2 regions of the Kitasatospora sp. NPDC057595 genome follow, and region 2 is predicted to be linked to the other one. Evidence: riboswitches for the same ligand, from Rfam matches in the RefSeq annotation. Region 2 holds a riboswitch; the other holds the start of a gene.

Evidence for each region. Region 2 has a riboswitch for cobalamin ahead of ACFU9E_RS11985 (prenyltransferase/squalene oxidase repeat-containing protein). Riboswitches for the same ligand answer to the same signal wherever they lie in the genome.
Region 1: another riboswitch for cobalamin. It lies ahead of ACFU9E_RS29395 (cobalamin biosynthesis protein); the one in region 2 lies ahead of ACFU9E_RS11985 (prenyltransferase/squalene oxidase repeat-containing protein).

Annotation. Positions count from the first base shown of each region.
Region 1 covers NZ_JBHVGL010000024.1:33,201-47,864, reverse strand. Annotated here, with positions in the region: gene ACFU9E_RS29445 (TetR family transcriptional regulator) at 1-865, shown strand, start outside; gene ccrA (crotonyl-CoA carboxylase/reductase) at 1,226-2,563, shown strand; gene ACFU9E_RS29435 (protein meaA) at 2,574-4,601, shown strand; gene ACFU9E_RS29430 (HpcH/HpaI aldolase/citrate lyase family protein) at 4,625-5,584, shown strand; gene ACFU9E_RS29425 (MaoC family dehydratase) at 5,613-6,116, shown strand; gene ACFU9E_RS29420 (acyl-CoA dehydrogenase family protein) at 6,274-7,485, shown strand; gene ACFU9E_RS29415 (phosphatidylserine decarboxylase) at 7,943-8,635, shown strand; gene ACFU9E_RS29410 (CDP-alcohol phosphatidyltransferase family protein) at 8,622-9,500, shown strand; gene ACFU9E_RS29405 (hypothetical protein) at 9,595-10,869, opposite strand; gene ACFU9E_RS29400 (alpha/beta hydrolase family protein) at 11,290-12,405, opposite strand; cobalamin riboswitch at 12,586-12,798, shown strand; gene ACFU9E_RS29395 (cobalamin biosynthesis protein) at 12,832-13,818, shown strand; gene ACFU9E_RS29390 (cobyric acid synthase) at 13,815-14,664, shown strand, end outside.
Region 2 covers NZ_JBHVGL010000006.1:69,249-83,912, reverse strand. Annotated here, with positions in the region: gene ACFU9E_RS12060 (TauD/TfdA family dioxygenase) at 1-508, opposite strand, end outside; gene ACFU9E_RS12055 (NUDIX domain-containing protein) at 686-1,117, shown strand; gene ACFU9E_RS12050 (helix-turn-helix domain-containing protein) at 1,121-2,269, shown strand; gene ACFU9E_RS12045 (Scr1 family TA system antitoxin-like transcriptional regulator) at 2,951-3,811, shown strand; gene ACFU9E_RS12040 (DUF397 domain-containing protein) at 3,808-4,038, shown strand; gene ACFU9E_RS12035 (helix-turn-helix domain-containing protein) at 4,165-5,370, shown strand; gene ACFU9E_RS12030 (HAD family hydrolase) at 5,442-6,041, shown strand; gene ACFU9E_RS12025 (hypothetical protein) at 6,165-6,629, shown strand; gene ACFU9E_RS12020 (hypothetical protein) at 6,692-7,084, shown strand; gene ACFU9E_RS12015 (hypothetical protein) at 7,081-8,541, shown strand; gene ACFU9E_RS12010 (LuxR C-terminal-related transcriptional regulator) at 8,600-9,124, shown strand; gene ACFU9E_RS12005 (hypothetical protein) at 9,124-9,387, shown strand; gene ACFU9E_RS12000 (hypothetical protein) at 9,384-10,466, shown strand; gene ACFU9E_RS11995 (IclR family transcriptional regulator C-terminal domain-containing protein) at 10,600-11,421, opposite strand; partial or broken gene ACFU9E_RS11990 (enoyl-CoA hydratase) at 11,444-11,551, shown strand; cobalamin riboswitch at 11,716-11,845, shown strand; gene ACFU9E_RS11985 (prenyltransferase/squalene oxidase repeat-containing protein) at 11,946-13,007, shown strand; gene ACFU9E_RS11980 (flagellar hook-length control protein FliK) at 13,037-13,501, shown strand; gene ACFU9E_RS11975 (hypothetical protein) at 13,626-14,664, opposite strand, start outside.

The sequences.
Region 1 (14,664 bases), on a different contig from region 2:
GGCGCGCGACGGCCGGCCGGCCGGGACCGGCCAGGACGGGGGCCCGGGCGGCCGCCGGGCGGCGGCGCAGCGCCAGCAGATGCGTCAGGATCTGGCCACCGCCGCCATGGAGCTGTTCGCCTCGCAGGGCTACGAGGAGACCACGGTCGACCAGATCGCGGCGGCGGCCGGGGTGGCCCGGCGGACCTTCTTCCGGTACTTCCGGTCCAAGGAGGAGGCGATCTTCCCGGACCACGACGACACCCTGGTCCGGGTGGCCGACCTGCTGGCCAGTGCCGAGCCGGAGGAGCACCCGCTGGACGTGGTCTGCCGGGGCATCAAGGAGGTGCTGCGGATGTACGCCTCCACGCCCGGGGTGTCGGTCGCGCGGTACCAGTTGATCCGTCAGGTGCCGGCGCTGCGCGAGCGGGAGATCGCCGTGGTGGCCCGCTACGAGCGGCTGTTCACCCGGTACCTGCTGGGCCGCTTCGACACCGCCGGGGAGATCCCCTCGGGCTGGCAGCGCGCCGGCGAGGACGACTCGATGCTGGCCGAGGTGTCGGCGGCGGCCGTGGTCGCGGCCCACAACCACGTGCTGCGGCGCTGGCTGCGGGCGGGCGGGCGGGGCGACGTCGAGGCGCAGCTGGACCACTCCTTCGAGGTGATCCGGCGGACCTTCTGGGCGTCCAGCTCGCCGGGCGCGCGGCGCCGCGGTGCCGTTGTGGCACCCGGTGCCAGTGCGACCGAGGCGGAGGCCGCGACGGCAAGCGCACTGAGTGCCAGCCCCGGAGGTGAGGTGCTCATCACAGTCGCCCGCACGGACGCCCCGCTGGAGGTCGTGGTGGACGCCGTGCGGGCCGCCCTGGAGGGCGCCAAGCAGGCCTGATAGCCGAAGTTTTCGCAGCTCACAGCAGTTTCCAGGGCCCGCGCCGGACCATCGGCGCGGGCCCTTCCGATGCCCTTCGAGGGACCCGCCGAGGGGGCCGCGGCCCGCCGGAATTGCTGGCACGCCGTGTCTTTACGAGTGGCACAGGGTGCCACTACCTTGTTACCCACCAGTCGCGGCGCCGCGGCTCCCCACCTCGGCGCGCCGTCGTACCGGCGCTCCCCCAACCCCGGGAGCGACCCACCGCAGTGCCAGGCCCACCAGCCACCCACCCACCACCCCGTTCAGCGAAGCCGGTGTCCGCTCCCGGCTCCCCCAGACGCCCTGTGCCCTCACACAGGTACGCCTTCGGAGGCAGCCATGAAGGAAATCCTCGACGCGATCCTCAGCCCCGACAGCACCTCGGCGGACTTCGCCGACGTGAAGCTGCCGGAGTCCTACCGGGCGGTGACGCTCCACAAGGACGAGGAGCAGATGTTCGCCGGCCTCGACAGCCGCGACAAGGACCCCCGCAAGTCCCTCCACCTCGACGAGGTCGCACTGCCCGAGCTGGGCCCGGGTGAGGCCCTGGTCGCCGTGATGGCGAGCGCCGTGAACTACAACACCGTGTGGAGCTCGATCTTCGAGCCGGTCTCCACCTTCGGCTCCCTGGAGCGCTACGGCCGGCTCTCCCCGCTCGCCAAGCGCCACGACCTGCCGTACCACGTCGTCGGCTCGGACCTCGCCGGCGTGGTGCTGCGCACCGGCGCCGGGGTCAACGCCTGGAAGCCGGGCGACGAGGTGGTCGCGCACTGCCTCTCCGTCGAGCTGGAGTCCTCCGACGGCCACAACGACACGATGATGGACCCGGAGCAGCGGATCTGGGGCTTCGAGACCAACTTCGGCGGCCTCGCCCAGCTGGCCCTGGTGAAGACCAATCAGCTGATGCCCAAGCCCGCCCACCTGACCTGGGAGGAGGCCGCCTCCCCCGGCCTGGTCAACTCCACCGCCTACCGCCAGCTGGTCTCGCAGAACGGCGCCGGCATGAAGCAGGGCGACAACGTGCTGATCTGGGGCGCCAGCGGCGGCCTCGGCTCCTACGCCACCCAGTACGCGCTGGCCGGCGGCGCCACCCCGATCTGCGTCGTCTCCAGCCCGCAGAAGGCCGACATCTGCCGGGCGATGGGCGCCGAGGCGATCATCGACCGCTCCGCCGAGGGCTACCGGTTCTGGAAGGACGAGCAGACCCAGGACCCGCGCGAGTGGAAGCGGCTCGGCGGGCGGATCCGCGAGCTGACCGGCGGCGAGGACGTCGACATCGTCTTCGAGCACCCCGGCCGGGAGACCTTCGGCGCGAGCGTCTACGTCACCCGCAAGGGCGGCACCATCGTCACCTGCGCCTCCACCTCCGGCTTCATGCACCAGTACGACAACCGGTACCTGTGGATGTCGCTCAAGCGGATCGTCGGCTCGCACTTCGCCAACTACCGCGAGGCCTGGGAGGCCAACCGGCTGGTCGCCAAGGGGAAGATCCACCCGACCGTCTCCAAGGTCTACCCGCTGGAGCAGACCGGCCAGGCCGCGCTGGACGTGCACCACAACAAGCACCAGGGCAAGGTCGGCGTGCTCTGCCTGGCCCCCGAGGAGGGCCTGGGCGTGCGCGACACCGAGCTGCGCGCCCGGCACGTCGACGCGATCAACCGCTTCCGGAACATCTGAGGGTGACCTGATGATCGATCAGAAGCGCGACCGCCCCTGGCTGATGCGCACCTACGCCGGGCACTCCACGGCGGCGGACTCCAACGCGCTGTACCGGCGGAACCTCGCCAAGGGCCAGACCGGCCTCTCGGTGGCGTTCGACCTGCCGACCCAGACCGGCTACGACTCCGACCACGTCCTCGCCCGCGGCGAGGTCGGCCGGGTCGGCGTCCCGGTCGGCCACGTCGGCGACATGCGGGCCCTGTTCGACGGCATCCCGCTCGAACGCACCAACACCTCGATGACCATCAACGCCACCGCGATGTGGCTGCTGGCGCTCTACCAGGTGGTCGCCGAGGAGCAGGGCGCCGACATCGCCGCGCTCACCGGCACCACCCAGAACGACATCGTCAAGGAGTACCTGTCGCGCGGGACGCACGTCTTCCCGCCCGGCCCCTCGGTGCGGCTGATCACCGACATGATCGCCTACACGGTCGGGAACATCCCCAAGTGGAACCCGATCAACATCTGCAGCTACCACCTCCAGGAGGCCGGGGCCACCCCGGTCCAGGAGATCGCCTACGCGATGTGCACGGCGATCGAGGTGCTGGACGCCGTCCGCGACTCCGGCCAGGTGCCGGCCGGGCGGATGGGCGAGGTGGTCGCCCGGATCTCCTTCTTCGTCAACGCCGGCGTGCGGTTCGTCGAGGAGATGTGCAAGATGCGGGCCTTCGGCCGGCTCTGGGAGAAGGTCACCCGTGAGCGGTACGGCATCGAGGACCCCAAGCAGCGCCGGTTCCGCTACGGCGTCCAGGTGAACTCGCTCGGCCTGACCGAGGCGCAGCCGGAGAACAACGTCCAGCGGATCGTGCTGGAGATGCTCGCCGTCACCCTCTCCAAGGACGCCCGCGCCCGCGCCGTCCAGCTGCCCGCCTGGAACGAGGCGCTCGGCCTGCCCCGTCCGTGGGACCAGCAGTGGTCGCTGCGGATCCAGCAGGTGCTCGCCTACGAGTCCGACCTGCTGGAGTACGGGGACCTCTTCAACGGCTCCGACGTCGTCGAGGCCAAGACCGCCGAGCTGCTGGCCGGCGCCGAGGCGGAGATCGCCAAGGTGCTGGGGATGGGCGGGGTGATCCCGGCCGTCGAGTCCGGCTACCTGAAGTCCAACCTGGTCGCCTCGCACGCGGCCCGCCGGGCCCGGATCGAGTCCGGCGAGGACCGGATCATCGGGGTGAACTGCTTCGACACCACCGAGGAGAGCCCGCTCACGGCCGACCTCGACACCGCGATCACGGTCGTCGACCCGGCCGCCGAGCAGTCCGTGCTGGCCGCACTGGAGGCCTGGCGCGGGCAACGCGACGAGGCCGCCGCGCTGCGCGCCCTGGAGGAGCTCAAGGCCGTCGCCGCCACCGACGCCAACCTGGTGCCGGCCACCCTGGCCTGCGCCCGGGCCGGGGTCACCACCGGCGAGTGGGCCTTCGCGCTGCGCGAGGTGTTCGGCGAGTACCGCGCGCCCACCGGCGTCGGCGGCGCCCCGGTCGCGGTCGCCGCCGAGCCCGGCGGCGAGCTGGCCGCGGTCCGCGAGGCGGTCGCCGCGACCGCCGCCGAGCTGGGCGCCGGCAAGCTGCGCCTGCTGGTCGGCAAGCCCGGGCTGGACGGCCACTCCAACGGGGCCGAGCAGATCGCCGTCCGGGCCCGCGACGCCGGGTTCGAGGTGGTCTACCAGGGCATCCGGCTCACCCCCGAGCAGATCGTCTCGGCCGCCGTCGCCGAGGACGTCCACTGCGTGGGCCTGTCGATCCTCTCCGGCGCCCACTCCGAGCTGGTCCCGGACGTGCTGCACCGGCTGCGCCGCGCCGGGGTGGAGGATGTCCCGGTGATCGTGGGTGGCATCATCCCGGCAGCGGACGGCGAGGCCCTCAGGGCCGCCGGCGTCGCCGCCGTCTTCACCCCGAAGGACTTCGGCATCACCACCATCATCGGCCGGATCGTGGACGAGATCCGGCTGGCCAACAGGCTCCAGCCCTGGACGCCCGCCCCGGCCACGACGACCAGCTGACCCCGGAAGGACCCTCTCCCACCATGACTGTCAACCGCCTGCGCCCGCGCCGCTCCTGCCTCGCCGTACCCGGCAGCAACCCGCGCTTCCTGGAGAAGGCCCAGGGCCTGCCCGCCGACCAGGTCTTCCTCGACCTGGAGGACGCCTGCGCCCCGCTGGTCAAGGAGAGCGCCCGGCACTCGATCGTCGACGCGCTGAACAACGGCGACTGGGGCGGCAAGACCCGCGTCGTCCGGGTCAACGACTGGACCACCCACTGGACCTACCGCGACGTGATCACCGTCGTCGAGGGCGCGGGCCCCAACCTCGACTGCATCATGCTGCCCAAGGTCCAGGACGCCGAGCAGGTCAAGGCGCTCGACCTGCTGCTCACCCAGATCGAGAAGACCATGGGCTTCGAGGTCGGCCGGATCGGCATCGAGGCGCAGATCGAGAACGCCAAGGGCCTCATCAACGTCGACGCCATCGCCCAGGCCTCGCCCCGGCTGGAGACCATCATCTTCGGCCCGGCCGACTTCATGGCCTCGATCAACATGAAGTCCCTGGTGGTCGGCGAGCAGCCGCCCGGCTACTCCGCCGACGCCTACCACTACATCCTGATGCGCATCCTGATGGCCGCCCGCGCCCACGACCTCCAGGCGATCGACGGTCCCTACCTGCAGATCCGCAACCAGGAGGGCTACCGCGAGGTGGCCGGCCGCGCCGCCGCGCTGGGCTTCGACGGCAAGTGGGTGCTGCACCCGGACCAGGTCGCCGCCGCCAACGAGATCTTCTCGCCCTCCCAGGCGGACTACGACCACGCCGAGCTGATCCTCGACGCCTACGACTGGTGCACCTCCGAGGCCGGCGGCTTCAAGGGCTCGGCGATGCTCGGCGACGAGATGATCGACGAGGCCAGCCGCAAGATGGCGCTGGTCGTCTCCGGCAAGGGCCGGGCCGCCGGTCTGCAGCGCACCTCCAAGTTCGAGCCCCCGCAGGCCTGACAGCCCCGACCCCGAGGATCACTGAGACATGCAGTTCGGACGCACCTACGAGGAGTTCGAGGTCGGCGCGGTGTACAAGCACTGGCCCGGCAAGACGGTCACCGAGTACGACGACCACCTCTTCTGCCTCCTCACCATGAACCACCACCCGCTCCACCTGGACACCAACTACGCCGAGCGGACGACCGACTTCGGCCGCAACGTGGTGGTGGGCAACTACGTCTACTCGCTGCTGCTCGGGATGTCCGTCCCGGACGTCTCCGGCAAGGCGATCGCCAACCTGGAGATCGAGTCGCTGCGGCACGTCGCGCCGACCTTCCACGGCGACACGATCTACGGCGAGACCACCGTGCTCGACAAGTGGCCGTCCAAGTCCAAGGACGACCGCGGCATCGTGTACGTCGAGACCAAGGGCTACAAGCAGGACGGCACGGTCGTCTGCGTCTTCCGCCGCAAGGTGATGGTGCCGACCGCGACGTACATCGAGGCGCGCGGCGGCGAGCAGCCCGGCCGCCCCGTCCCGCTCGACTGATCCCCCCCCCGCAGGAAAAAGCCCCGGACGGGCCGGCCGCCGTCATCGGCCGTGCCCCGGACCGGTTCACGGGGGCTCCGCGGAAGCCACGCCCGCGGAGCCCCCGCCCCCTCACTCCTCTTCTCTCTTTTCCCTCAGTCATGACAGGAGCCGCACGATGGGACGCCTCGCACAGACCGACGGCCTCACCGAGATCCAGCGGGACATCCTCGCCACCGTGCGCGAGTTCGTCGACAAGGAGATCATCCCGGTCGCGACCGAGCTGGAGCACAAGGACGAGTACCCGGCCGCGATCGTCGAGGGCATGAAGCAGCTCGGCCTCTTCGGCCTGACCATTCCCGAGGAGTACGGCGGCCTCGGCGAGTCGCTGCTCACCTACGCCCTGGTGGTGGAGGAGATCGCCCGCGGCTGGATGTCCGTCTCCGGCATCGTCAACACCCACTTCATCGTGGCGCACATGATCAACGCGCACGGCACCCGGGAGCAGAAGGAGCACTTCCTGCCGAGGATGGCGACCGGCGAGGTCCGCGGCGCCTTCTCGATGTCCGAGCCGGGCCTGGGCTCCGACGTCGCCGCGATCACCACCAAGGGCGTCAAGGACGGCGAGGACGGGGAGTTCTACGTCCTCAACGGCCAGAAGATGTGGCTGACCAACGGCGGCACCTCCACCCTGGTCGCGGTGCTGTGCCGGACCGACGAGGGCGGCTCCACCCCCTACAAGAACATGACCACCTTCCTGATCGAGAAGACGCCGGGCTTCGGACCGAACCCGACCGTCCCCGGCCTCACCGTGCCCGGCAAGATCGAGAAGATGGGCTACAAGGGCGTCGACACCACCGAGCTGGTCCTCCAGGACGTCCGCGTCCCGGCCGACCGGATCCTCGGCGGCGTCCCCGGCCGCGGTTTCTACCAGATGATGGACGGCGTCGAGGTCGGCCGGGTCAACGTGGCCGCGCGCGGCTGCGGCGTCGCCCGGCGCGCCTTCGAGCTGGGCATCGCCTACGCCCAGCAGCGCACCACCTTCGGCAAGAAGATCGCCGAGCACCAGGCGATCCAGTTCAAGCTCGCCGAGATGGCCACCAAGGTCGAGGCCGCCCACCAGATGATGGTCATGGCCGCCCGCAAGAAGGACGGCGGCGAGCGCAACGACCTGGAGGCCGGCATGGCCAAGTACCTCGCCTCCGAGTACTGCAAGGAGGTCGTCGAGGACGCCTTCCGGATCCACGGCGGCTACGGCTTCTCCAAGGAGTACGAGATCGAGCGGCTCTACCGGGAGGCCCCGATGCTGCTGATCGGTGAAGGTACTGCGGAGATCCAGAAGATGATCGTCGGGCGCCGGCTGCTGGAGGAGTACCGCATCGCGCAGTGACCGGCAGGTCACCGGAGCCGCCGGTCGACGGGCGTGCGGGCCCGTCCCGGCAGGATGCCGTGCCCCGGCCCGGTTGCCCGGTCCGCCCCGGGTCCGGCACGGCCCACCGGAGCGGCCGCAGGGCGTACAGCTGCTGTCACGCGCCCTGCGGCCGCTCCGGCATCCCCCGCCGTGCTCCGGAGGTGCCCCCGGCGGACAGCTCCGAACGGCCGTACGGGCACGGTTGAGACATGAGTCACCAGCTTCGCCCGGTCCCTTGGGAACCGGAGCGGGGCGAGCTACGGTCGTACAGAAGGGACGCTGCCGCGTCTCCGCCAGGTCACATGACGAGCAGGCGGGTTGCTCACCCACCGTCTGCTCCCGATAGCATCCACCGGGACAGCAGACGTCCCTCTATTACCCGATCCCGCGGTGGCCCCCGTCCAGCGGCCATGATCCCCCGCGACAAAGGTCTTCGATGCCCATCAGCCCGTCCCCTCACACCTCCGTCACGGACCGCGATGCCCTCGCAGCCACGACGGCCGGTCGGCGACCCCGCGTGACCATCGCGCGCGGAGCCACCCCCTGGTTCGTCCCCACCCTCGCCACGGCTGCCGTGACCACCGCCCTCACCCGGCGCAGTGGCAAGTGGGCCCTGGCGGCGGTACCCGCCTGTGCGCTCGGCGCCGGCATGCTGTGGTTCTTCCGCGACCCCGAGCGTGAGATCGGCACGGGCAGAGTGATCTCCCCCGCCGACGGCGTGGTCCAGAGCATCGACGCGTGGCCGGACGGCCGGACCCGCGTGGCGATCTTCATGAGCCCGCTGAACGTCCACGTCAACCGGGCCCCGCTGCCCGGCACCGTGACCTCCGTCGAGCACGTGCCCGGTGGCTTCGTGCCCGCGTTCAACAAGGACAGCGACCAGAACGAGCGGGTCGTCTGGCACTTCGACACCGAGCTCGGCGACATCGAGATGGTGCAGATCGCGGGCGCCGTGGCGCGCCGCATCGTGCCGTACGTGGACGCCGGTACCAAGGTCGAGCAGGGCGAGCGGATCGGTCTGATCCGGTTCGGGTCCCGGGTCGACACCTACCTGCCGGCCGGCGTCGAGGTCGGCGTCGAGGTCGGCCAGAAGACCACCGCCGGGGTGACGCGCCTTGACCGTGACTGATCCTGAGACGATCGTCGGCCTGGACGACGAGGAGACGGCCCTGCGCCGCCGCCGCTGGGCACGCGACCGCGAGCTGCGCACGCCGCGCTCGCCGCAGCACCTGTCGACCGCCGACTTCCTGACCCTGGGGAACGCCGTCTGCGGCTTCCTGGCGATCTACTCGATCACCACCGGGGTGCTCGTCCCGTACATCACCAACCCGGACGCCGCGCCCGACAAGCACAGCGCCGCCACCGCGGTGACGCTGCTGCTGATCGGCTCGATGTGCGACCTGTTCGACGGGCTGGTGGCGCGCAAGCTGCGCTCCTCCGCGCTCGGCGCCGAACTCGACAACCTGGCCGACCTGATCAGCTTCGGCATCGCGCCGGCCTACTTCGTCGCGGTCTGGGGCATGGTCTCGCCCGGCTCCGACAGCCGGCTGTCGGCGCTGATCGCGCTGACCGTGCTGCTCGCGGTGGTGCTGCGGCTCGCCCGCTTCTCCGCCGTCAAGATGCGACCCGGGGTGTTCCAGGGCATGCCCTGCCCGATGGGCGCCATGACGGTGATCGCCATCGTGCTGCTCGACCCGCCGTTCCTGCCCGGTCTGCTCGCCATCTTCGGCGCGGCGTACCTGATGGTCAGCCGGATCGAGTACCCGAAGCCGCAGGGCCTGCTGGCCACCGCGACGCTCTGCTGGATCGTGGTCTCGATCGGCTGCCTGGCGGCCTGGGCGACCGGTCTGCCGGGCGGCGACAACCTGATGCACATCGGCGCGTTCGCGCAGATCGCGCTCGCCGCGATGGCGCCGCTGCTGGTGATCCGCCGCAAGGTGGGCCAGAAGGTCGGCGACGTCCGGGCCCGCCGCGCGGAGTCGCGGATCGGCTGACGGTCCCCCTCGGGCATGCACAAGGGCCCGGTTCCCCTCGGGGAGCCGGGCCCTTGTGCGTGTCCGGGGCGCGGTCGGTCCGGGGCGCCGGGCGCTACGCGCCGCCGCGGTGGACGCTGAAGGCCGAGCGGCGGGCCGCGCGGGCCACCCCCGGGTCCGGGTGGACGCCGGAGACCGCGGTCAGCACCGAGGCCGCCCGCGGGTGCCCGGACTGCCGGGCCCGGGCGAACAGCCGCACCGGGTCGCCGGCCGAGGCGCCCTCGACGTGGCCGACGAGCAGTTCCGTTTCACCGTGGTCGAGCACGGCCGCGGCGGTGTCCACCCAGAGCCAGGCGGCGTCCTCCGCGCCCAGCACATCGGCCGGGGAGACCCCCTCGTCCGAGCGCTCGGCCAGCCAGAGCAGCGCGTAGGGGCGCAGCACCGGCTCGTCGGCGGCGGCCCGGACGGCCTGCTCCGCGGTCACGCCGGCCACCCGCAGCGCCTCGAAGGCCAGGCCGCGCACCAGGGCGTCCTCGCCCTGCGCGGCCTCCAGCAGCTCGGCCACCGCCCGGTCGGCCGGGCGGGCGGCCAGCCAGGCCCGGTACTCGGCGCGGGCCGGGCCGGGCGAGTAGTCGGCGCAGGCGCTCAGCAGTGCCAGCGCGCTCTGCTCGATGTGGCCGGCGGCGGTCTGCGCGACGGTGCAGATCTCCTCCAGCTTGGCCCGCACCGCCCAGTGCCCGAGCGGGGAGAGCTCGGCCGCGTTGTCCCGGCGGACCAGTGCGCCGACGGCCGCCAGGCCGTCCAGCATCCAGTCCAGGACGGCGGCGACGTCGGCCGGGGAGGCCGGGGTGTCGATCTGCGGCTCGCGGCAGGTGCCGCGCACGGCGGAGACGGCGGAGGCCGCGTGCGGGACGGGCGAGAGTCCGAAGGTGCCCTCGCCGCCGCCGACCCGGCGCTCGTCCAGGCCGCGCCGCAGCAGTTCCAGCAGCTCGGCGTCGGCCACCGGGCCGTCCACCAGGTGGAGGAAGGAGAGCAGCTGCGGCGCCTGGTCGACGGCCTGCCCGGCGAGCACCGCGAAGACGCCGCGCAGGGCGGCGGGCGGGACCGGGGCGAGCAGCGTCCAGGCGTCGAACAGCGCCGACCAGCCGCGGACCACCGCCTCGTCGTCGTGCTCCCAGGCGTGCAGGCGCCAGCCGGGGCCGGCGCCGCCGTCCCGGGCCTCGACCAGGCCGACCAGCAGGGCCTGGCCCCACGCCTTGGCGGCGGCGCCCACCGTCATGGCGAGCGCGCGGCCGGCGGCGCGGGCGTCGTCGGGGAGCAGTTCGCCGCGCTTGTCGACCTCGTCGAGATCGCCGGCCCAGCGGGCGATCCGGACGGCGTCGACCAGCATGCGGCGGGCCAGCGGAGCGAGTTCGGCGGGGGCGGGGAAGCCCTCCGGGACGGGGACCCGGCCACGGCCGGGTGCGGGGGCGGGGCCTCGTCGGCGGGGTACGCCCGGGGTCCCCGGCCTCGCGCCGGCGGGGCGGTGGGCCGTTCCGGGGAGACGGGTCACCGTCGCACCGGTACCGATCGTCGGCGGGAGCGGGGCATCACGGTCGCGCGGATTCCGAGACGTCACGTCGAGCAGTCTTCCCCTTGCACCGGCCTTCTGTCACATCCGGTTGTCCGCGGGGGGCGGACGGGGGGCGCGGGGGCTCGACAAGATCGGGCAACAGAGGCCAAACCGGCTGGCTTGATCTCTATGGCGGGTTCATGCCACAAGGAACCCGCGCGCCGCGGAATCCACCCCGTCAGGGGGGGCGGAAGCGCGTCAGCAGAACGGCGTGAGCCAGCGGCGGAGGGTCTCGGCGTAGCGGTCCGGGTCGGTGTTCCACAGCGCGGCGTGGTCACCGCCGGGGAAGGCCTGGAGGTTGACCACGTCCGGACGGCGGTGGGCGAGGCGCTCGGCCGCGGCGAACGGGGCCACCGGGTCGTCGGGGCCGTGCAGCACCAGGGTGGGCACCCGCAGGTCGGCACCCTCCGCCAGGCGGGCGAAGTCGGCCAGATCCACGCCGGTGCGGCCCTCGGCCGCGAGCGCGCCGAGTTCGGCGGCCGCGCCCCGGAAGCCCGCCCGGGCGGCGTCCCGGCGGGCGGTGGCCGGCCAGTCCAGCACCGGCGAGTCCAGGACGAGGCTGCTGATCGAGGGGGCGAGGTCCGAGCGGGCCGCGGTGTGCAGGACCATCGTGGCGCCGAGCGACCAGCCGTAGAGGACGACCCGGCCCGCGCCGGCGTCCAGGGCGGTGCGCACCGCCGCCTCGACGTCCCGCCACTCGGTCTCGCCGAAGTGGCCGAGGCCGTCCGGGGAGGCGGGCGCGCCGGCGTCGCCGCGATAGGTGACGGCGAGCACGGGCAGGCCCAGCCGTTGCAGCTCGGGCAGGACGGGCAGGGTCTGCGCGCGGTCGGCGCCGGGGCCGTGCACCAGGACCACCCAGGTGCCGCGCTTGCCGTCCAGCCGCCAGGCGGGCATCGCGCCGAGCTCGCCCTCGACGGCGGTCTCGGCGAACGGCAGGCCGAGCGCCTGCGCCGGGTCGCCGAGGTGGACCCGGGGGGTGAAGCGGACCTCGGTGCCGGGGGTGAGGGTGCCGCGGTCGGCGCGCACCAGGCGGCGGGTGACGCCCTGCCCGTCGCGACGCAGGACCTCCTCGACGACCGCGTGGCCGTCCTCGCCCCACTCGACGGCCCAGCGGCCGGGACGCTCGCTCACGGGGGTGCGGGTGAAGGTGACCTCGCCGGCACCGAGGCCGCGGACGAGCACCGGGCCGCTGCGGGCGCGGGCCTCCTCGGCCGGGCGGACCATCCGCTCGGACGCCCGGCGGCCGATCACCAGCACGGCGGCCCCGGTGCCGACGGCGGCGGCCGCCACGGTGGCCGCGATTCCCCAACGCATACTCGCTCCCCGGTGCTCGGTGGTCTGGCTCGGCGTCCGGCCCGGTGTCCGGACCCACCCCTCAGTCCACCCGTGCGGGCGGGGGGAAGCCAGTAGGACACGGCCGTACGGGTTGTTCCGGGAGGAAAATCACACCGGCACATCGGGGGTGTCCGAGGTGTGACCAACACCCGCCACGACCTCGGTTGACTCCCGGTTCGGGCCCGTGATGGGATCCTTCAGCCAATACGGAGGCATGCAGAGGAAGCCGGTGCGAGTCCGGCGCGGTCCCGCCACTGTCACCGGGGAGCACGACCGGAACACGCCACGGCGGGCCGTCAGAAGCCGCTGGAAGGCCCGGGGTGTGCGTTCGACCCGGAAGCCAGGAGACTCTCGCCCCCGGTTCGTCGATCCAGGGCGCGGACCCTGAGTGAGGACACGCACGCGATGCTGCGCCCTGCCGTGCGCCCGCTGTGCCGGGCCGCCGCGTTCGGCGCCGGCGCCGTCGCCGGCTTCCTGGCCGACGCCCGCTTCGGCGACCCGCGCCGCGGCCACCCGGTGGCCGGCTTCGGCTCCGCCGCCGGCCGGCTGGAACGCCGGCTCTGGCGCGACCACCGCGCCGCCGGCACCGCCTTCACCGCCCTCGCCGTCGGCACCGTCGCGGCCGGCGCGCTCGCCGCCGACCGGCTGCTGGCCCACCGTCCGCTCGGCCGGGCCGCCCTCGCCGCCGCCGCGACCTGGACGGTGCTCGGCGGCACCTCGCTGACCCGGGAGGCCCGCACCATCGGCCGTTCGCTGGCGGCCGGCGACCTGACGGCGGCCCGGGAACGGCTGCCGCACCTGTGCGGACGCGACCCGAGCGCGCTGGACGGGCCGCAGCTGGCCCGCGCGGTCGTCGAGTCGGTGGCCGAGAACACCGCCGACGCCGTGGTCAACGCCCTGGTCTGGGGCGGCCTCGCGGGCACACCGGGCCTGCTGGCGTTCCGCGCGGTGAACACCCTGGACGCGATGGTCGGTCACCGTTCGCCCCGCTACGCCCGGTTCGGCTGGGCCTCGGCCCGGCTGGACGACGTGGCGGGCTGGCCGGGCGCCCGGCTGACCGCGCTGCTGACGGTGGCCGCCGCCCCCGAGCCGCGCACCGCCTGGCGGGTCTGGCGGCGCGACGGCTCGGCGCACCCCAGCCCGAACGCCGGCCAGGCCGAGTCGGCCTTCGCGGGCGCGGTGGGCGTGCGCCTCGGCGGCACGCTGCGGTACGGCGAGCGGGTGGAGCACCGCCCCGTGCTGGGCGGGGAGCTGCGCCCCGTCGGGGTGGACGACATCGAGCGGGCCTGCGTGCTCTCCCGGCGGGTGGGCGCGCTGGCCCTGGGTACGACGGTCGCCGGGCACCTGCTGCTCCGGGCGGCCCTGGACGGGATGCGGAGGGGTAGGGCATGAGCAAGGCACTGCTGGTCGCCGGGACGACCTCGGACGCCGGCAAGAGCGTGGTCACCGCGGGCATCTGCCGCTGGCTGGCCCGGCAGGGCGTCGCGGTCGCGCCGTTCAAGGCGCAGAACATGTCGCTGAACTCCTTCGTCACCGCGGACGGCGCCGAGATCGGCCGCGCGCAGGCGATGCAGGCCCAGGCGGCCCGGGTCGAGCCGGAGGCGGCGATGAACCCGGTGCTGCTCAAGCCCGGCGCCGACGGCCGCAGCCAGGTGGTGCTGCTGGGCCGTCCGGTCGCCGAGGTCGGCGCGCTGGACTACCGCGAGCGCAAGCCGGTGCTGCTGGAACGCGCCCTGGAGTGCCTGGCGGACCTGCGCGCCCGCTTCGACGTGGTGGTCTGCGAGGGCGCGGGATCGCCCGCCGAGATCAACCTGCGCGACCGCGACATCGCCAACATGGGCCTGGCCACCGCCGCCGGGCTGCCGGTCGTGGTGGTCGGCGACATCGACCGCGGCGGTGTGTTCGCGGCGATGTACGGGACGCTGGCGCTGCTGTCGGCGGAGGACCAGCGGCACGTGGCGGGCTGGTTCGTCAACAAGTTCCGCGGCGACGCGCGGCTGCTCGCCCCCGGGCTGGAGATGCTGCGCGAGCTGACCGGCCGTCCGGTGCTCGGCACCCTGCCGATGCTGCCGGACCTGTGGCTGGACGCCGAGGACTCGCTCGACCTGTCCACCGTCGTCGACCGGACCGCCGCGCGCGGCCCGTTCGGCGCGGACGTGCTGCGGGTGGCCGTGCTGCGCTTCCCCCGGCTGTCCAACTTCACCGACCTGGACGCGCTCGCCCAGGAGCCCGGCGTAC
Region 2 (14,664 bases):
CAGGCAGCTGCTGAAGTACGGGTGCGAAGCGGCCGCCCGATCCGCCGAAGTAGGCGGCGCGTTCCGCGGAGAGCGCCTCGATGGCGGCGGGGCTGTGCGAGGCAAGTTCGGCGAGCACGGTCCGGGCATCGACCAGCAGGTTCTCGCCCCCCGCGTCACCGGCCCGTGCGCACGCCAACAGGAGCAGGCGGGGCGGTTCCGGGTGCTGCGCGCACTCGGTGTGCACGGCCAAGGCGCCGCGACCCAGGCCCGCGAAGCCGGCCCGCCCGGCATGGCGGCCGGTGTCGCGGATGACGGTCAGCCCGTCCGGATCCGCATCCCGGTGCTGCCACAGCGAGGACATCAGCCATCCGGCCGCGAGCAGCACGTCGTCGCGTCCGCCGAGCCTGGCGAGCCTCAGCAGTCCGTACTCGCGCAGCATCGCTCCGGCCCGCTCGCGCGCTGCTCCGTCGAGCACGCTCGCGGTGAACTCCCCGCGGCTGGTGCCGTTGATGTCGGAAGACGGCATAGTGGATCTCCCTCGTGAGGCCGAGTGGATGGGAGGCGACACACTCTCCACGCCGGATCGGCCCGATGGAAAGTGACAGATTGTCAAAGCCAGATCGCGCAGCAGCAGGCCGTGTCGCCGCCGTGCGACTGCTACCGTCGACAGGCCCGTGCCAGCCCACGCGCCCCGGAAGAAGCGATGACCGGACAGACAGAACAGCCCTACGTGCCACCGGCTTTCCCGATCTCGATCAAGGGCGTCGTGCTCGATCCGCAAGGCCGGGTACTGCTGCTGAAGAACGAGCGCCAGGAGTGGGAACTGCCCGGCGGGAAGCTGGAAGGGACGGAGACTCCCGAGGAGCGGGTGGTCACGGAGATCCAGGAGGAGAGCGGCTGGACGGCCGCTGCCGGCCCGCTGCTGGACGTGTGGATGTACGAGCCGATCCCCGGCCGCAAGGTCTTCATCGTCACCTACGGCTGCACCGCCACCGACGCACACCGGGCCCCGGTCGTCAGCCACGAGCACAAGGAGGCCGGCCTCTTCCACCGCGACGAGGTGCCCGGCCTGGTCATGCCGCACGGCTACAAGGACTCCGTCGCCCGCTGGTACCAGTTGCAGGACCGGGCCTGACCCGTGACCCGGATCGACCCCGACGGCGGGATCCGATGGCACTGGACCACCCCCAGGGCCCAGGACATCCTGCGCCGCCGAGCCCTGCCCGAGATCCTGCAGCTCTACCGCGAACTCCACGGCCTGCCGCAGCAGGAACTCGCCGACCTCCTCGGCTACTCCACCAGCTATGTCTCCCGCATCGAAACCGGCTCGCGCACCATCACCGACATCGGCGCCCTGCACCACATCGCCGAACGCCTCGGTCTGCCTCCGCATTGCCTCGGCATCACCGACCAGGCCGACGGAGACCACCAACTCGTGATCCAGCTCGCCGACTCCGTGTTGCGCCTGGCCGAGATCGCCCGCCAGGCCGGCCAGGCCACCACCGCTGTTGCAGAGTTGTGGCCCCTGGTCGCCCGCCTGGAGGCCCGGACCGCCGATGGCCACGCCGATCTCGAAACGCTCCGCCTCCTCGCCCGTTCCAGGATCGGCCTCGGCGTTGCCCTCGGCCACGTGCTGCCGGAGGAGCGACTGGCTACGGCGGCCCGCTGGACCGGCAAGGGTCTCAACATCGCCCGCCGCCTGGGCGATCCGGCCCTGCACGCCCACGCCCTGCGCCACCATGGCAACGAGCTGCGCAAGTCCGGCTTCCTCCTTCGTGCCGTGGACCGGCTCGAACAGGCTCGCGACACCGCCCGCACCGCGACCGAGCGCGCCGAGGCGGTTGTGCTGCTCGCCCGGGCTGCCGGAGCGGCCGGGAACGGCATCGCCTTTGACAGGGCGGTCGAGGACGGTCGCCGGCTCCTCGGTGAGGCGGCGCCCACGGCCCTTTTCTCCGAGTTCACCCTTCACGAGGTCCGTCTTCGCGGCCTCATGGGCACCGGCCGGGTCGCGGAGGCGGTCCGGCAACTCGACCAGGGGCCGGCCGCAGGACTTGGTGCGACCTCGCAGTGGCGGATCATCGCGGCGATCACCGGCGGCGAGGTGCTGCTCAGGAGAGGCGACGTGACCGGCGCCGCGCAGCAGCTGACCGTTGCAGTCGACGGGGCGACGCTTCACCGGCTGCCGCACCAGCTTCAGCGTGTCGTACGGGCAGGCGCTCGCCTGCCCGAGGTGCGGGCGCGGGCGGACGGCGCTCTGGCGCGGCTGAGGGCCGAGATAGCGGCCTGACACTCTGCAGAGGGCGGTGATGGCAACTGGTGCGCAGGCCGAACCAGCTGGTTCTCGTAACGCCCATGCGGTATCCGGGGCGAGGGCGCGCGGGGCCGTGGTCATTTGGCCACCTCGCTTGTGGGAGACGGCGTGGTCGAGGGCCCCGGCGCCGGGATGATCCCGGATACGGCGGCGCTCCCCCGGCCGCCGTGGCGTCGTCCTGCAGACGCCTCGCCCAGGGCAGTTTCGCGGCTGGCGATGGACGCAGCCAGCGCGTCCAGGCTGTCGGTTCCGGTGATCAGCCCGTGCTCCAGCGCGTGGCGAACGGCCTTCATCGGGCATCGATCAACCTCACATGGTCGGGAGTCGTGGTCTGGAGCTCGCTGAACAGCGGATCCAACCCCTGGGCCAGCCGACGAGGCGGCGCCGGGGGCAACGGAGCGTCATGCATTCCTCACGGCGCCATTTCCGGCAGGTGGGTGCGACCGGGGCGGCCGTGGGTGCAGAACCCGCCATTGCATTCCGTGTCCGTTGGAGCACTCTGCGCTGGCGCGGGATTCGATGATGGGCCGCCCGTGGCGGAGAGGCAAGGGAATCGGGTAGGAAAACCTTTCCTTCTGGCGATCTGTCATATGCGCACGGTGGCTGGGGCACTACGCTTTCCCGGGGAAGCTGCGGTTCCGGACTTCAGGAGGTGCGATGCCCGTCGATCCGACCCCGCGCCGAAGGCGCCTGGGGGCTGAGATCCGGCGCGCCCGCGAGGCGCTGGGGTGGAGCCTGGAGGAGGCCGCCCAGCGGCTCGGCTACAAGGCGCTGTCGACCGTCAGCAAGATCGAAAATGGGACGCAGGGAGTCAAGCTCCAAGCCCTCGCGCACTTCTTCGAGGTCCTTCAGGTCCACGACGAGGCCCGGCGTGAACAGTGGCGCGAGCTGGTCCGACGCGCCGGCGAACCGGACTGGCACCAGCGCTACCAGGGCGTGGTCGAGGACCCCCTCAGCGACTACCTGACCGAGATCGAAGAAGCCCTCGACCTGTTCCACTGGAACTCGGGTGCCCTGCACGGCCTCCTCCAGATTCCCGCCTATGAGCGGGCGATCGTGGAAGGCAGCCGGGCCTGGACCACCGCTGAGGACATCGAACGCTTCATCGCCATGCGCGCCGAGCACCGGCAGGCCATGGCCGAGCGCCAACCGCCCCTGAAGATCTGGTCCGTGATCCCCGAAGGGCTTCTGCGGCAGGAGGTCGGCGGCCGGGCGGTCGCCAGGGCTCAGATCGATCACCTCATCGAGCTGCTGAAGAGTGATCCGAACACCACGATCCAGGTCCTGCCGCTGAGCGCCGGCGCGCACGCGGGCATGGACGGATCGTTCATGCTGATGTCGTTCGCCACCGGTGGCGACACGGTCACCATCGAGGCGACTCGCACACGGCTCCACCTGACCGACCCGGAGTCGGTGGGGGTCTACCGCACCACCAGCCAGCACCTGAAGTCCGATGCCCTCGGTCAGAAGGCATCGTTGTCCCTGCTCAAGACGATCGCCAAGGAACTCGCGTCATGAACAAGAACGACCTCGACCCCGCCTGGCTCGACGAGCAACTCGCCGGAGCCGAGTGGCAGACCGCCAGCAGCGGCGGAACCAACTGCGTAGAGGTCGCCTTCCTCGACAACGCCATCGTGGCGATCCGAGACTCCAAGAACAGGCACAAGCCGCCGCACATCTTCGACGACGCCGAGTACGACGCCTTCGTCGCCGGCATCGTGCGCGGCGACCTCCGCCGGCGCTGAACGTGTGACTCTGCATTGAGCAACACCACCTCTTCGCGTACCGCGTCGCAGGTGACACCGCGGTCCGGTCGCCAGCCCGCACGGGGGCGACCGGACCGTGTGCCGTTCCAGTCGAGGGGGAGACCAGTGAGTCAATGGCAGGACTTCACCACCGGTGAGCGGATCAAGATGCTCCGGGGCAAGGAGGTGACCCAGGAGGCTCTCGCGGCACGCAGTGGCCTGTCCTTGCACACGATCCAGAAGGCGGAGCAGGGCGGGAACGTGTCGCTGCCGACGCTGTTGCGGCTGGCGGAGGCGCTGCACTCCGACGTGTCGGTGATCCTCGGTCAGCAGGCTCCGCGGCGCGGGATGGGCCGGGACGACCGTGCGATGCTTCGTGAGCTGTCCCGTACGGTCCACGACACCGCCGCAGGCGTGCTGGCCGACCCCGCCGAGGGTTCCGCGCCGGGGGCGGCCGATCTCGCCGAGGCCGCCGAGCGGTTGTGGCGGGTCTACTGGCGCGGGGCGTACACCGAGGCCGGTGTCCTCGCGGCGCCGTTCCTGCGGTCGGTGGCGTTGTACGCCCAGGGGGCGCCGGCTGGCCAGGAGGCCGCCGCGAGCGCCCTGCTCTCCGACGCCTACCGAGCGGCCGGGCTGATCGCGAACTTCCTCGGCGCGCGCGATCTCGCGTACGCGGCCGTCGGTCACGCCCTCCGACACGCGGAGCTCGCCGCCGATCCGGTGCGGGTGTCGATGCTGGGATCCGCACGAGCGCGTGTGCTGCTGCGGGACGCGCGCGTGGAGCAGGCGCTTCGGGAGGCCGAGGCGGCGGCGGTACGCGCCGAGCCGAGGTTCTCCGAGCAGGGGGCCGGGCTGCTGGCGGCGTACGGAAAGAACATCGTCTTCGCGGCGGTCGCCGCGTCCAGGCTCGGGGACTCTGACCGGGCGGCGGACCTGCTCTCCCAGGCCCACGCGGTCGCTGCCCGGCTGGGGCGCGACGTCTTCGGGAACGGGCTGCAGTTCGGTCCGTCCTACGCGGGGGCCCAGGCCGTGGGGATCAACGTCACCCTCGGGAACGCCGGCCGGGCGCTGGACCTCTCCCGCCGGTTCGACCCGTCCGGCCTGACGCAGGCCGCGCACAACCGGATGCAGCTCGATGTCGCGCTGGCACAGTGCGACGCGCGGTTGTGGGACGTCTCGCTGGACACGCTGCTGGAGGTCTGCTCGGCCCATCCCGAGTGGGCCACGCACCAGGCCATCCCGGGGGTCATCATCCAGCGGGCCGGACGCGCCGGGGCCTCCAGGATCCGGAAGTTGTCTGGGATCCTGGGGATCTCTCCCACCGGCCGGTGAGGGTGAGCCCGACCCGTCTGCTTGGAGTGCGTGTGTCCTACCGCGGCCTGATACTCGACTTCGCGGGAGTGATGACCACTCCGATCGGCCAGTCCTCGCAGGCGTGGTGCGTCGGCGAGGGCCTTCCCGCCGACGCCTGGCGGCGCACGCTGGAGGACGATCCGGCGGGGCGGGCGCTGTACGTGGAACTGGAGCTGGGGCGGATGCCGCAGGCCGAGTGGAACTGGCGGACCGCGGCGCTCCTGGGGGTGCCCGGCGACAACCTGATGGGGCGCGTCCACAGCGGGGTGCGCGCCGTGGCACAGATGGTGGAGCTGGCGGAGCGGGCCCGGGCCGCCGGGATCATCGTCGCCCTGCTGTCGAACTCCTACGGCGTCGACCCGTACAACCCGTACACGGCGACCGGGGTCTGGGACCTCTTCGACGTGCGGGTCATCAGCGGGACGGAGGGCGTCGCGAAGCCCGATCCGGCGATCTACCGGCGGACGCTGGAGCGTATGGGCCTGGCCGGCTCCGACTGCGTGTTCGTGGACGACCACCGCCCCAACCTGGCACCCGCCGAGGCGCTGGGGATCACCACGGTGTTCGCCGACGGGCCTGGCACGGCAGGCCGGGTGGCGCGGCTGTTGAACCTGGACCCCGTCGAGCCGTGCTCAGCGGCCTCTGTCTGACAGCGCGGCAGGCCCGGCGCAGCGTGAACTCCTACGCGCCGTACGAGTTCGACCTGCCGCGACCTTCCGAAGTCGTACGATGCGCGGGTTCGCTGAAAGCGACGTCGGCGTGACAGTAGTGACATGCCTTCGGACGTACCTCGATCGCCGGGCCGGGTGCCCATAGCGGTCTACATCGCCTCGCCCGGCGGAGACCCGGGCGGTGTGCTGGAGACCCATTGCCGCCAGTACGCGGAGACTCGCGAGTGGGTGGTGGCCGTTGTGTTCACGGACTCGGGGCCGCTGCCCGCACTGGAGGAGCGGGCGGGCTGGCGCGCAGTACAGAACGCCCTGGAGACCGGGGCCGCGCGGGGCGTCGTGATGTGGACGCGCTCGATGGTGGTCGACAGCGCCGAGGCGTGGGAGCGCCTGGCGGTGCTCCTCGGCGAGCTGGGCTGGTTCCTGGCGGCGGGAGCGATCGACACCCCCGGTCAGCCCCTCTACGGCCGCGGCGGAGAGCAGGCGCCCGGCGGCGGCCCGGTCGCCTTCCGCGCAGCGGCCGGCGGTCTCTCCGATCCGGAACTTCTGGGTGGGGCCCGCAGTCCGTGATCGCTGACCGCGCCAGGTCCTCCCCTCGCCGTTACCCCTCACCTTCTGGCCAAGGAGCCAACGTGAAGTCGTATCCGCAACCACCGTTCCTCGGCGCTCTGGTGACCGGCACCGCCGGTGCCGTCGCCGCCATCCATGTCAGCCCCGAGGGGCTCGTCGTGGGAACGTCGCCCGGCATCGGCACCGACGACGCCGACCGCTGGGCGGCCGCGATGTCGGCGTTGGGCGCGGTGAGCATCAACAGCGTCGCCACCGTCGGAGTGCTCACCTCGGGCGAGTACCCGTGGGGCCACAGCGTGATCGAGGACCGGTTCGGCCAGACCCTCACGCTGGTCGGGGCGCCCGACCGGTCCATGCTCGCCGTGGTCGGCGCCAAGGGCGCGGACCTGGGACAGATCGCCGCGCAGCTCATCGAACTCGCGGACCACGGCCTGACCGCAGCGGCGGCGGCGTGAGCACGGCGTCGGCGGACCGGAGAGGCTCGGCCCGCCCGCTGCCGTTGCCCGACGTCCTGGCCGCCCCTCACTTCCCCGACGCGGACAGCCCCGGCATGGCCGGGCTCGCGGCCTACCTCGCCCGGCGCGACTCCCGGGTGACGATCGAACCGCGGCCGGACGGCCACCGCAGCGATCTGCTCCGGCACCTCGACCGCACCGGTGCGGTGCTCCAACCCGTGGACCAGCGAACGACGAGCCTGATCTGGGGCGGGGACAACGCGGCCGTGCCGCAGATCCTGGACCTCGCGAGCGGCCGGGGCCTGCCGACGATGGGCCACTGCCGGGCGATGGAGTTGCTCGCTGCCACCGCGCCCACCGTCGTCGCCGTCGCGGGCAGCCACAGCACCGCGACGGCCGCAGCCGCCCTGACCTGCGCGCTCACCGTCCGCGACCCGGGCTGGATCCTCAACGCCGCTCCGCGAGGCGACGCCCCTGGCTACGACGGCGGCGGCGAGGTCCTGGTCGTCGACCTCTGCCCGGACACCGCGCTCCACGAAGCCGCCGCGCCCGGGCGGGACCACCACGCCCTCGGGGAGGGGCTCCGGCGGGCGGTCACGCTGGTCACCGCGGTCGACGCGACACCGCCGGCGGTCGCGACCCTGGAGAACGCGCTGGACGAGATCGAGGCCCTCGCCCGCCGCAGCGAGAGCGTGGTGGTGTGGTCCAGCCAGCCGGGCTGCGCCGAGCTGCTGGAACGGCTGCGCCGAACGCCGGGCCCCAGGGTGGTGACGGTCGGCCGGGGCGACGGCATGGACGTGCAGGTCCTCAGGGCACTGTGGAGCGGTGAGGACCACCGGATCACCCTTCAGGCCGACGGCGAGCGGTTCGCCGTCACGGTGCCCGTCACTGGCACCCACGATGCTCTCGGCGTCGCGGCGGCGTTCGCGGCAGGCTGGGCGCTCGGGCTGTCCGGCACGGACCTGGCCGACGGGCTGGGGGCGTTCCCGGGCGTCGAGCGGTCGCTGACCTGCCTGGGCACGGTCGGCGGTGTCGCCGTGGCGGAGTCCTACGCCCAGCACCCGGACGAGATCGCCGCCGCCATTCAAGGCGCCTGGATGCTCACCGAGGGCGCGGTGATCGCGGTGTACGAACCGGTCGGTCACCTGCGCACCGAAGCGCTCGCCGAACGGATCGCCGACGCCTTGCGCGGGGCCAACCGCACCGTGGTGCTGCCCGTCCACTCGACCCTGTCCCGCTCCCAGTGTCACGCCGACGGCATCGAGGCCCTCGCCCGAGCGGACTTCGGCGGCACCCTGGTGATCCCCGGCCCCGGTCCGTGCCGGCCCGGTCCCGCGGTCGTGGCCGCATCCCTCGCCCGCCGCGGCGATCTGATCCTCACCATCGGCCCGCACGCCGCCCCCCGGATCGGCCCCGAGCTGCTGGCCGCGCTCGGCCTTCCCCGCTTGGCCCCGTAGCCAGGCCCCGATCCCTCCCCCTCTCCCTCCGTTCGATTTCATCGCGAGGAGCTTCACCATGCCCGATTCCCTGCCCGACAAGCCGAAACTGTCCGAGACCGAGGTCCTGCTGCTGCGCCAGGTGGCCGGCGGCCACCTGCACGCCGCGGTCAGCCGCGCCACCGGCATCCCCGAGGCGAAGGTCGGCGATGCCGTCACGGCGCTGACCTTCAAGCTCGGAACGTCGGACCGCCACCACGCCGCCGCCCTCGGTGTCGGCTGGGGATGGGTCCGGACCGAGGACGTGCCGGTCCTCAACCCCAGCGGCCTGCCGCTGCCCCGGCGCCACCGGGAGGTGCTCGCCGCCCTGGTCGGCGGGGAGGACCCGAAGGCGACCGCGAAGCGGCTCCACCTGACGACGGGCACCGTCAAGACGTATGTCCAGGACATCCTCCGCACCCTGGGCGTCCGTTCCCGGCCGCAGGCCGCCGCGCGCGCCCTCCTGACCGGCCTCGTGCCGCTGAGCGCGCTCGGCGACGGCTGGCCGAACACCAGGCTCGGCCGCCCGAGCGATCGGACCGCGCGGCCGGCCGGGACGACCTGATGCTCCACCGTGCCCGATTCTTCCCAGTCCTGCTCGCCGGGGCGGCCAGTCTGCTGCTGGCACTGGCCGGCGGAGCGGCGACGGTGGCGGCACTGCACTACGAGCAGGCGGAGCACGGACTCGTGGTGCTGGCGGGCACCGCCTACGCGCTCGGCCTGGTCCTGCTGCTGGTGGCCGGTCTGGTTATGGATGAGGGCTCCGCCTTCCGCGCTGTGATCCCGAACGGTCACCCGTGCGCGTGTGGAGCTTGGCCGGAGGCATGACGAACCTCCTGATCCGTGCCGCCGACGGTCCGCTGCCACGTCGCGTCCTCGGTTGGGCCTGCCCGCACTGCGGCGAGCGCCTTGCCCTGACCTGGGACCAGCAACAGGCGCTGGCGCTCGTTGCCCGTGGGGTGTCTGCCTACGGGATCGCCCGCCGACTTGGACTCGGCGTCGCGAGCCCGAACGAGACCGCCGCCGACGAGCTGGTGGCCCAGGCCCTGGACAACCTGGGAGCGACAAGCCGCGCCCAAGGCATCGACATCGCACACCGGGCGATGCTCCTGGCGGCCCCGGTCCGGCCCGGGTTCCTCAACCGCGACCTGACCGAGGTCGAACGCGAGATCGTGGGGCGTCTCGTCCTCGGCCACAGCCTCACCGAGACCATCGCCCTCCTGGGGCTCACACGCGGGAAGATCGTCTACGTCCTCGGTCGGCTCGGCACCGAGCTGGGAATCCCCGAAGGTCCGGGCCGTACCGTGATGACCGTCCACCACCTGCACGGGGCCCGGCTGCTGCCCGACGGCCACCCCTGTCGGTGCCGGGCCGCTCCGGACGGGGCCGTCGAACGCTGGGTCCGCGGGACCGCCTGTCCCGCGTGCCGGGTGCGACCGGTGCTGGCCACCACCGACCACACCGTCCTCGGTCTGCTCGCCACCGGCATGACGGACCAGGAGGTCGGCCGGCACTACGACACCACGAGAACCGGTGGAACCCGGCGGGTCCGGAAGGCGCTCGGGGCTCTGGGCGTGGCCACCCGTGTGCAGGCGGTCGACATCGGTTGCCGTACCCGGCTCCTGACACCACCGACGGATCCGCGCGATGCCCACGGGCTCGTCAAGCCCCAGGACCTGGACGTCATGGCGGAACTCGTCCGCGGCTACACCCTCGCGGACCTCGCCGAGCACGGCGGCCCGAGCCACCGTGCCCTCAAGTCGCAGATGACCCGCTTCTACGCCCGGCTGGGTGCGGGCATGGCCCCCTCTTCGCCCGGCTTGGCCGTGCACATGCTGCACGGCCTGGGCGTCCTCCCGCGCTCGCACCCTTGTGAGTGCGCTCTTCCTGCCCTTGCGGCGGCTTGAGTTCAGGGCGGCAGGTCAGGCCGGTGCATCGGCCGGGTGGCCTGCGTCCTGGCGGACTTGCGGCCCCAGGCCTTGGCGCTGCCGCCCGATGCTGGTCACGGGCGGCAGCGCCAAGGCCTGCACGTGCTGCGCGCTACATGGTGGCCGGGAGCGGGCTGGTGGTCAGTTCGCTGATGTTCTCGGCGGCTTTGAGGGTGTGGAAGATCAGCGGGCGCAGGTCGGTGGGCATCTCGGTGGAGCGCTTGAGCATGAGGACGGCTCCCATGATGGAGTCGTGCCAGTGGACAGGGGCGGCGACGGAGTCCCAGCCGGGCATGCATTCCTGGCGGCCGACGCCGAAGCCGAGGCGGCGGATCTCGTCGGGGGAGGTGGTGAGGGCGTCGTTGTCGCGGATGACGCCCGGGCCGGCGGTGGGCGGGATCTCTTCGGCGAGGACGAGGTCCTGGATGGTCTGCGGGAGGTAGGCGAGGATGACGCGTCCGGAGGCGCCGGTGCGCAGGGAGCGGGAGACGGAGACGACGTCCTCGGCGGTCATGCCGACCTCGGCGGGGTCGGTGTCGCCGATGGCGTAGTCGGTGCACAGGCGCTTCGCGCCGCCGAAGGGGGAGAGGACGTAGAGCAGGGCGAGGCCGCCGGTGGCCTGGTGGAGGCGTTCGAGGATGCCGTGGGTGGAGGCGGCGCCGGGGGAGTGGGCCATGGCCTGGACGCCGGCGCGGGCGGTGCCGGTGCCGAGGCGGTAGCGGCCTCGGCCGACCTGTTCGAAGACGCCGTCGCCGACTCCTGTCTGCAGGATGCGGTGGGTGGTGGCGTCGTCGAGGCCGGCGGCGCCGGCGATGGCGCGCAGCGGGTGCACGTCGCCGGGCAAGCGGGCGAAGGCCTGTTGCACGGCGAACGCGCGGGCCGCGAGGGAGGACGGCGGTTTGCTCGGTGCGTCGCTCGGGCGCTGCCCGGGCACGGCATCGATCGCGGGTGCGGTAGTCCGCTTCGAGTGCCGCCTCTTCCACGCCACGTTCGCCACCGCCGACCAGAAGGAGGGCATGGCCGCCTTCGCCGAGAAGCGCCCCGCGCGGTTCGAGCACCGCTGACGCGGGCGGTGGCGCGGCAGCCCGGCTCCGGGGTGCCGCGCCCCGCCGTCCGCGGATCCGCCGCAGACACCCGCGCGGCTTCCGCAGTCGGTCGCCGACGACCCGGCCGGCAGCCCGACGATGTGACGCACGGGACCTTGACCCGCCCTTCCGCGCGTCGCCATGATGAGCCGTCAAGTTCTGACTCCGCCGTCGGGGGAAGCCGGTCCGAATCCGGCGCTGACCCGCAACGGTAGGCCGTCGACCCGGTGTCGGCGGCGAGCCCGAGTACCCGTCGGCGGAGGTGTGTCGTTCCCTCCTCCCGTCGTGGTCTGCGGGCCGGAGCTCCGAGGGCTGCCCGGGTCCGTGCCGGCGCCCCTCCGGGCCCCTGCGTCCAGGCCCGGAAAGGATCCTCGTGACCGCGCTCCGCCGCACCCTCGGCCTCCTCGCGATACCGGCCCTCGCCTTCGCCGGCGCCCTCCCGGCGGCCGCCGCACCGGCCGGCGTGGACTCGCCCACGATCCGTCCGGACGCCGCCGCGTCCGGCTGGCTGGCCCGCCAGCTCGTCGACGGCGACCACTTCGAGTCCGTCTTCGACGGCACCGCCTACCCCGACCAGGGCCTGACCATCGACGCGGTGCTGGCCTTCGCCGCCGCCCGCAGCTCGGACACCGCCGCCGCCAAGGCGACCGCCTGGCTGGCGCAGCCCGCGATCCTCACCGGCTACCTCGGCGACGGCACCACCGAGGCCTACGCGGGGGCCACCGCCAAGCTGCTGCTCGCCGCCGAGGTCCGCGGCGCGGACCCGACCTCCTTCGGCGGCGTCGACCTGCCCGCCCGGCTGCGCTCGCTCCAGGCCCCGAGCGGCCGCTTCTCCGACCGCTCCCAGTGGGGCGACTACAGCAACGCCTTCGGCCAGTCGCTCGCCCTGATCGCCCTGCACCGCACGCCCGGCGGCGCCCCGGCCGCCGCCGTCGACTTCCTGGCCGACAGCCAGTGCGCGGACGGCGGCTTCCCGGTCTCCTTCGGCCAGACCACCTGCGCGAGCGACACGGACGCCACCGCCCTCGCCGTCCAGGCCCTCGCCGCCACCGGCCGCGCGGCCAAGGCGGCCGCCGGACTCGGCTGGCTGACCGCCCACCAGAACGCCGACGGTGGCTTCGCGGCCGCCGGGGCCGCCACGTCCAACGCCAACTCCACCGGTCTCGCGACCCAGGCGCTGCTCTCCAACGCCCGCTTCGGCGCGGGACTCAAGGGCTGGAGCCGGCTGGTCAAGTTCCAGCAGCGCTGCGACGCCGACCCGGCCGTGCGCGGCGCGATCGCCTACGACGCCTCCGGCTTCAACCCCGGCAACGCCGCCCGGGCGACCGGCCAGGCCGTCCTCGGCCTGGCCGGCACCCCGCTGGCCACCCTCTCCGCCGCCGGGGCGCGCCCGGACGCGCCCACCCTGGCCTGCCCCGCTCCCGCCACCCCCTGACCACCCGCGACCGCACGAGGAGAGTCCTGATGACCGAGCACCTGACCCGCCGCACCCTCGGCTCGATCGCCGCCGTCGCGGCGCTGACCGCGAGCCTCCTCGGCGCCGGCGCCGTGCACGCCCCCGAGGCCCGGGCCGCCGCCTGCACCGGAACCACCGGCGTCACCGTCGTGGTCGACTTCACCGCGGTCGGCGGCGGCATCCAGACCGGCTGCGCCCTCGGCGACCCGGCCAGCGGCCTCGCCGCGCTCACCGGCGCCGGCTTCTCCTACACCTTCCACCCGCGCTACCCCGGCTTCGTCTGCACCATCAATGCCCTGCCGACGACCTGCACCAACCCCACCGGCAGCGCGTACTGGTCGTACTGGCACGCCCAGCACGGCGGGCCCTGGTCGTACAGCAGCCTCGGCGCCGGCAGCTACAACCCGGCCCCCGGCGATGTCGAGGGCTGGGCCTTCGGCGCCGGCGGCCAGCCGGGCATCACGGCGCCCTGAGCGTCGTCCTGAGCGCTCTGAGCTCCCTGCCGACGACGCACCGGTGCCCCGGTCCTCCGCGACGGAGACCGGGGCACCGGCGGTTCCGGGGGCGTTCAGGCCGTCCGGCGCGGCCGCTGCCGGATCAGCTGCCGTAGCGCAGCGAGACGGTGTCGCCCAGGTGGACGGTGGTGGCCCGGGTGGCGGCGATGGCGGTGGCGCCGTCCAGGCTCACCTTCCAGGTGGCGGAGCCGCTGTTGGCGGTGCCGTTGAGCGCGGTGATCGTCCCGCCGCCGGTGGCGGGGGTGACGGAGGTGACGCAGCCGGCCGGGGTGGCGGTGGCGGCCGCGTCGAGGACGTCGCCGAGCGTCGCGGTGGTGCCGGTCGGGGTGACGGTGACGGCGCAGACCTTGAGCGCGCCGGTGCCGTCGTCGACGACCAGGGCGAGCCTGGCGGCGGTGCCGGAGGTGAACGCGGTGGTGGCCGACCAGGTCGGCTCCCCGGCCGTGGCCGGGGCGGGCGGGGCGGCGGTGAACCCGGCACCGGCGACGGCGCGCAGGCCGTCGACGGAGGCGTAGGGGGAGGGTGCGGTGTCGCTCGGCTGGTACTTGAAGCCGCCGCCGGGCTTGAACTGCTGGGCGATCAGGAAGTCGACCGGGGTCTTGCCGGTGCCGCTGGTGAAGTCGGCGCCCTGGGGGTTGATTCCGCAGGCGTTGAGACCGGAGACGGCCCAGCCGTTGGAGTCGGTGTTGACGCCCCACAGGGCGTTGAACGCCCCGGAGGCCAGCAGCTTGCCCTTGAGGAAGTTCTTGGCGGCGACGACCGCCGGGTCGGTGTTGGGGACACCGCCGACGCACAGGGAAGCCATCGCGGCCCCGGTCATGTCGATGTCGCTGCCCGTGCCGAGCTCGGTGGGGTCACCGGCGGCCTTGGTGTAGTTCCAGCCGCCGTCCGTGTGCTGGTTGGCCCGCACAGCTGTGACGGAGGCGTCCAGCAGGGCCTGCGGAACGCGCTTGGCGCCGCCCTGGGTCTTGGCGCCGCCGAGGGCGAGGAGGCCGAACACGGTGCCGTTGAAGTTGGCGGACGGGCCCCAGTAGCCGGGTTCGGCGGTCTGCCAGTAGGAGACCGCGTCGGCGATCAGGTTGCGGCCGGGGCCGACGCGCGCGGGGTCGACGCCGGCGGCG